Regions from separate parts of the Bacillus sp. JK74 genome, predicted to be linked through region 2. Evidence: riboswitches for the same ligand, from Rfam matches in the RefSeq annotation. Region 2 holds a riboswitch; the other holds the start of a gene.
What was found. A riboswitch is a leader RNA that binds a small molecule or an ion and turns the genes downstream of it on or off. The one in region 2 is predicted to bind S-adenosylmethionine.

Region 1 (3,405 bases), on a different contig from region 2:
AGCATATCGTTGAAGAAATGAAGCTCGCCGTCGAAAGGCCGGAAAATCATAAATACTCCTCATTCCGGGGCGCTTACAGCTTCAAAAAAGCAGCCGCTGCATTTTATGAAAGGGAGTACGGGGTCACGCTTGATCCGGAAACGGAAGTCGCCGTGCTGTTCGGAGGCAAGGCGGGACTTGTTGAGCTTCCGCAATGTCTTTTAAACCCGGGAGATACCATTCTGGTGCCTGATCCCGGATATCCTGATTACTGGTCGGGCGTCGCCCTTGCGAAAGCGAAAATGGAAATGATGCCGCTGACGGAAGAAAGAGGGTTTCTCCCTGATTACAGCGTAATTCCTGAAAAGGTGCGGAGCGAGGCGAAGCTGCTGTATCTCAATTATCCGAATAATCCGACCGGTGCTGTGGCGACAGAGGCGTTTTTTGAGGAGACGGTCGGTTTTGCGGAACAAAACGGCATTTGTGTCGTTCATGATTTCGCGTACGGAGCCGTCGGTTTTGACGGGCATAAACCGCTGAGCTTTTTGCAGACGGAAGGCGCAAAAGAGACGGGAATCGAAATCTATACCTTGTCCAAAACGTATAATATGGCGGGCTGGCGGGTCGGATTTGCCGTCGGAAACGCTTCTGTTATCGAAGCGATCAACCTTTATCAGGATCATATGTTTGTCAGCCTGTTTCCCGCGGCGCAGCAGGCGGCGGCAGCCGCTCTTTTAGCGGATCAGGCATGCGTCGCAGCGCAAAATGACAGATATGAATCAAGACGCAATGCATGGATTAAAGCCTGCCGCGGTATCGGCTGGGATGTGACGGCTCCGGCGGGCTCCTTTTTTGCATGGCTCCCTGTGCCCGACGGTTATACGTCACAGTCGTTTTCAGATCTGCTGCTCGAGAAAGCGGATGTCGCCGTCGCTGCCGGAAACGGGTTCGGAAAATGGGGGGAAGGCTATATAAGAGTCGGTCTTCTGACAAGTGATGAAAGACTTAAAGAAGCTGCGGAACGGATCGGGAAACTGAATCTTTTCACCTGAAAAAGCATTGACATATCAGGATAACAATGCGATAATTCAAAATACTTTATAAAATCATTATTCTTATCAAGAGCAGGCAGAGGGACGAGCCCGATGAAGCCCGGCAACCGACTGATAAAGCACGGTGCTAATTCTTGCAGCAGGAGCTGAGAGATAAGATTCGGACATAACACGAAGCCTCTTTCTGCTCATACGGAAGAGGTTTTTTTATGTTTTGTGAAAGAAAGAGAGGCGTTCACGCATGAGCGAAGTATTGGCAACATATCTTCTGACAAACACAACGGACAGTGAAAAGCGGGCGGAACAGATTGCGGCGGGGCTGACGGTAGGCTCCTGGACTGACCTGCCCCTGGTGAAGCAGGAACAGCTCAGAAAACATAAAGGCCGGGTCGTAAAAGTTGAGGAGAAAGAAGGAACCTCAGAAAACGAAACACAATCTGTCATCACTATCGCCTATCCTGAGGCGAACTTTTCAAGAGATATTCCGGCCGTCCTGACGACGGTATTCGGAAAGCTGTCACTGGACGGAAAAATAAAATTGACTGATCTTGAATTTTCCGAAGAGTTTAAACGCTCCCTTCCCGGGCCGAAATTTGGTATATACGGCATCCGCAAACTGCTGGGCGAATTTGAAAGACCGCTTCTGATGAGCATATTTAAAGGCGTGATCGGACGGGATCTCGCCGACATTAAAGAACAGCTCAGACAGCAGGCGCTCGGCGGCGTGGATCTGATTAAAGATGACGAAATTTTCTTTGAAAATGAACTGGCTCCGTTTGAAACCCGCATTATCGCAGGAAAACAAGTCCTGAAGGAAACCCGGGAGGAGACGGGGCATAAAACGCTGTATGCCGTAAACCTTACGGGAAGGACCGCTGAACTGCGGGATAAAGCGAGGCGCGCGGCAGAACTCGGGGCGGACGCGCTTTTATTGAATGTGTTCGCTTACGGTTTAGATGTGATGCAGAGCCTTGCCGAAGACAGGGAAATCCCGCTTCCGATCATGGCGCATCCGGCAGTCAGCGGCGCGTTCACATCATCTCCCGTTTACGGCTTGTCGCATGCGCTTTTGCTCGGCAAGCTGAACCGCTATTGCGGCGCTGATTTCAGCTTATTTCCGTCACCTTACGGATCCGTTGCTCTTCCGAAGGAGTCCGCGCTTGCAATCCATGATGAATGTGTAAAAGACGATGTCTTTCATCCGTCGTTTGCCGTCCCGTCAGCAGGCATTCACCCCGGTATGGTGCCATTGTTGATGCGCGATTTCGGCATCGATCACATCATCAATGCCGGCGGTGGCATTCACGGCCATCCGAAAGGAGCCGAGGGCGGCGGAAAAGCGTTCCGCGCCATCATTGATGCGGTGCTTGAAGCGCAGCCGATTGAAGAAAAAGCCGCGTCGTGCAAAGATCTTCAGCTCGCATTAGACAAATGGGGAAGGGTGGAAGCCGTATGACCCGCACACCGCTGATTATTTGTGATTTCGACGGCACGGTCACCATGAACGACAACATTGTCAGCATGATGAAAGAATTCGCGCCTCCTGAGTGGCTTGAATTAAAAGACGGTGTTCTGTCTAAAAGCATATCAATCCAAGAAGGGGTCGGCCGGATGTTCGGACTGCTGCCGAGCAGCTTAAAAGAAGAACTGACCGGCTTTATTCTGAAGGATGCGAAAATACGGGACGGCTTTTTGGATTTTGTCTCGTTTGTCCGGTCAAACGGCCTCCCGTTTTATATCGTAAGCGGAGGAATGGACTTTTTTGTGCATCCGCTTTTGGAAGGGATCGTAGAAAAGGAGCGGATTTTCTGCAATCATGCATCCTTTGACAATGAATATATTCATATAGACTGGCCGCACGCCTGTGACGGAGGCTGCACCAATCAATGCGGCTGCTGCAAACCGTCAGTCATCCGGAAGCTGTCCGATCAGCAGAAATTTCTCATTATGATCGGTGATTCGGTCACGGATGTCGAGGCTGCAAAGTTATCCGATATGTGTTTTGCGAGAGATTATCTTTTGACTGAATGCAAAGAACTCGGCCTCCGGCATCTGCCTTTTCAAGATTTTCATGAGGTGAAAACAGGCATTGAAAACATCGGGGAGGTGCAGGCATGGCTGCAAAAGAAGAACGCTGGCGCGAACTTGCCGAGGTAAAGCGCGAGCTGGCCGAAAGAGACTGGTTCCCGGCAACGAGCGGGAATCTTTCCATCAAAGTATCCGACGCGCCGCTGACTTTCCTCGTTACGGCGAGCGGAAAAGACAAACGAAAAGAAACAGACGAAGATTTTCTCTTAATCGATGAGAACGGGAAGCCCGCTGAGACCGGCCATTCTTTAAAACCTTCAGCGGAAACGCTTCTCCATACTTACTT
Region 2 (3,405 bases):
CCGTAACGGTGATGCCTGAAATTAACGCAGGCATTGATTCAGGAATCAGCACTTTGAAGATAATCGTCGATGTCTTTGCTCCCATTGATCTGGCAGCTTCGATGACTCCTTTATCGACTTCCCGGAGCGCAATTTCCGCAAGACGGGCGTAAAACGGCGCGGAGCCGATAATCAGCGCCGGCAATGCGGCATTCGGTCCTAAAATCGATCCGACCAAAATCTTAGTAAAGCCGAGAAGCAGAATAATTAAAATAAGAAACGGAATAGACCTGAAAATATTAACGACCGCCGCAATCACGGTGTTAATGATTTTATTTTCCCATAAGCTTCCCTTGCCCGTTAAAAAGAGCAGAAGACCGAGAATCGCTCCGATGATAAATGAAAAAACTAAAGCGATGACCGTCATATAAAGGGTCTCGTATGTGGCCGTCCACAGCTCGGTTATATCAACGTTCGGGAACCATTTTTCAAACATTTGTGATCACCTCTGCTTCTACCTGTTTGTCTTTGATGAACCGGATCACGTTTTCTACTTCTTTTTCCTGACCGTCAATATGAATGAATAAAGAACCGTAGGCTCCGTCCTTCGTCTGTGAAATTTTCCCCTGCAGAATATTGACGTCCACATCAAAGTTTCGGATCATTTCCGTAATGAGGGGCTGCTCGGCGGCCTGCCCGACAAATGAAAGCTGAATCGTTTTCCCTGTCGCTGTTTCCTGCAGAAAATGCTGGATGGTTTCTTTCGTCTCTTCCGGTTCTGTCACCTGCTGAACGAAACGCTTGGTCATCGGTTCGCGCGGGTTTCTGAAAACTTGGAGTACTTCGCCTTCTTCAACGACTTTCCCGTTTTCCATGACGGCGACTCTGTTGCAGATTTTTCGGATGACGTGCATTTCATGGGTAATGAGCACGATCGTCAGACCGAGTCTGTCATTTATATCGGATAAAAGATCCAAAATTGAATCGGTCGTCTGCGGATCGAGCGCTGATGTCGCTTCATCGCACAGAAGGACTTTCGGATTATTGGCGAGCGCCCGGGCGATGCCGACACGCTGCTTTTGACCGCCGCTCAGCTGCGACGGATAAGATTTTTCTTTCCCCTCTAATCCGACCAGTTTAATCAATTCATCAGCGCGGCGGACCCGTTCGCTTTTTTTCACGCCGGCGATTTCCAGCGGGAACATAATATTCTCCCGGACGGTGCGCGACCACAAAAGGTTAAAATGCTGGAAGATCATGCTGATTTCCTGGCGCGCTTTTCTCAGCCCGCGGCTGCTTACTTTATTTAATTCCGTCCCCGCGACTTCCACGGTTCCCGACGTCGGCTTTTCAAGGCCGTTCAGGAGACGGATTAAGGAACTTTTACCAGCTCCGCTATATCCTATAATTCCAAATATTTCGCCCTTTTTGATATCAAGAGTGACATCTTGGACAGCATTGACATCCCCATGCTTCGCTTTGTAAATTTTTGAAACATTTTGAAGATGGATCAAAGCAATCACCCGCCTTACACTATTCTAAGAAATCTTCCGGGTTTCTCCGCAAAAGAAAAGCCTTTCTGCAAAAATGAGCAGAAAGGCTTATTGAAAAAGGCCTTTCTCTCATCTTTCAAAGCAGACCGCTTCGAGTGAATTGGCACCATTTCAACATTGTTGATGGTTGCCGGGCTTCATAGGGCACTTCCCTCCACCTCTCTTGATAAGAGAAAACATATCGTATTTTCGTCCGGAAATTCTTACTGTAGAATAGCACGGCGAATGATAAAAAGTCAATAAAATAAATATTGGAAGCTATTGTCACATAGTAGATTGGCAGTTACGGCCGTTTACTGATCGCCTGAAAAAATCCGTTTGTCAGCCAGAGGATGGCCTCCAGCTTCAGCAGGGCTCTGAATGATCCTTTCACTTTGAGTTTTCCGCTTTGGATAAGCTTTTGCAAAGAGACATCACCATGCAGGAGATGGATGATTTCCGTCTGGTTTCCGTAAAAGGTCAAATTAGATTTTTCCTTTGAAGCCGACGTTTTTCTCATTTCTCCCTGTCCGTTAATTGAGACCGTTAAGGCTTCTGTTTCTCCTTGGAATGTAATCAGCAGCGTTGAGGCGTTTAATAGCGGTTTCAAAAACAGATGCTGTCCGTCATTCTCTGAAACTTCTATTTTCTCCACTCGTATAACCTCCCGTTTTAATGGCCATACATACACTTTCTCTTTTTAACGGACAGAACCCTTTATAAACCGCACGACATTTTCCTGTAAATATTGTCACATCGGGAACGTTTGCGATGTTTTTTGTTTAATCAGCTCATATAAATAGGAAACGGAGCGGAAGGCGTATCCTTTCTCAACAAGCTCTCCGCCTTTAAACAGCAAAAAGCACGGAACGCTTTCAATCTGATAGGCTTTGGCGAATGCGGGGGAATAATTCACGTTGTTTTTATAGAAGGCGGCGCCGGGCAGCATTTCTTCGACGACAGTAAGCATTTTGGACGCCAGCTGGCATGTGCCGCAAAACGGGGTGTACAAATACAGGAGATAAACGTCATCCTGAATCGATTCGAGTTCATTTTCTTGGAGTTCTTTCATGATTACCACCTCAGGTCGTTCTTTTTCAAAAATACAGTGTCAGCATCAAAGCCGGCTCTGATCAGCACAGATGCGAGATGATGGCCCGGGCACGACTCGACTTGCCTGTATGTTCTGTCTATATAAATATGGCGCGCTTCGGGAAGCTCCCGTTTCAGCTGTTTTCTTAGTTTTTCTCCGGAGTCATCTGCGTCCGTTAAAATATAGACGTCTCTGTCAAACAGGCGGTCCGCCAAATCTTCCAGTTCGGTTTGGCCGATCGTCCCGTTTGTACAGACGATTTCCGCGGGTTCGATGAGCACTTCCCTGACTTTGATTTTATCAGATTTTCCTTCTACGATAATGACCTTTTCATCTCCGTTGTACATAAGCGCGTCACCTGCCGATTGTTTTAGCGTCAGATTGAAAAAGAAGGCAGTGAAATTCACCGCCAACTGTTAACACCAGCCATTCTCATAATCGCAATCGACATATTTCGGATCGCTGCCGTTTATGACATCGGCTGTTTTATAAAATTTTTGATTTTCAAATGAAAAGCCCTGTTTGAGCTCGTACTGGTCCATGCCTGTCATCTCGCCGATGGCTTCATTTTCATGAAACAAGGAAAACCGGCCGTTTTGAAAGCGGCCCGTGACGTTCTCCGTCACATCGACCTTTTGTTTATCAAAAGCCATTTTAGACACCTCCCGTTACAGATAGAGTGTCCAAATGGCCCCTTTGCTATCCGATCAGTCTTCCTGTGTCATTTCGTCATATTGCTCAGAAGTCATGAGGTTTTCGATTTCTTCAGCATCAGCCGGTTCCACGACGATCATCCACGCT

Region 1: linked by a shared signal. The riboswitch ahead of mtnW (2,3-diketo-5-methylthiopentyl-1-phosphate enolase) and the one ahead of metN (methionine ABC transporter ATP-binding protein MetN) in region 2 are both predicted to bind S-adenosylmethionine.

The regions. Positions count from the first base shown of each region.
Region 1 is NZ_JBSJQB010000002.1:639,296-642,700, reverse strand. It holds gene ACWJJ5_RS07545 (aminotransferase class I/II-fold pyridoxal phosphate-dependent enzyme) at 1-1,031, shown strand, start outside; SAM riboswitch class I at 1,092-1,191, shown strand; gene mtnW (2,3-diketo-5-methylthiopentyl-1-phosphate enolase) at 1,273-2,487, shown strand; gene mtnX (2-hydroxy-3-keto-5-methylthiopentenyl-1-phosphate phosphatase) at 2,484-3,188, shown strand; gene ACWJJ5_RS07530 (methylthioribulose 1-phosphate dehydratase) at 3,146-3,405, shown strand, end outside.
Region 2 is NZ_JBSJQB010000001.1:169,621-173,025, forward strand. It holds gene ACWJJ5_RS00885 (methionine ABC transporter permease) at 1-475, opposite strand, end outside; gene metN (methionine ABC transporter ATP-binding protein MetN) at 468-1,493, opposite strand; SAM riboswitch class I at 1,599-1,705, opposite strand; gene ACWJJ5_RS00895 (SCP2 sterol-binding domain-containing protein) at 1,816-2,166, opposite strand; gene ACWJJ5_RS00900 (thioredoxin family protein) at 2,263-2,583, opposite strand; gene ACWJJ5_RS00905 (toprim domain-containing protein) at 2,586-2,951, opposite strand; gene ACWJJ5_RS00910 (YusG family protein) at 3,021-3,257, opposite strand; gene gcvH (glycine cleavage system protein GcvH) at 3,312-3,405, opposite strand, start outside.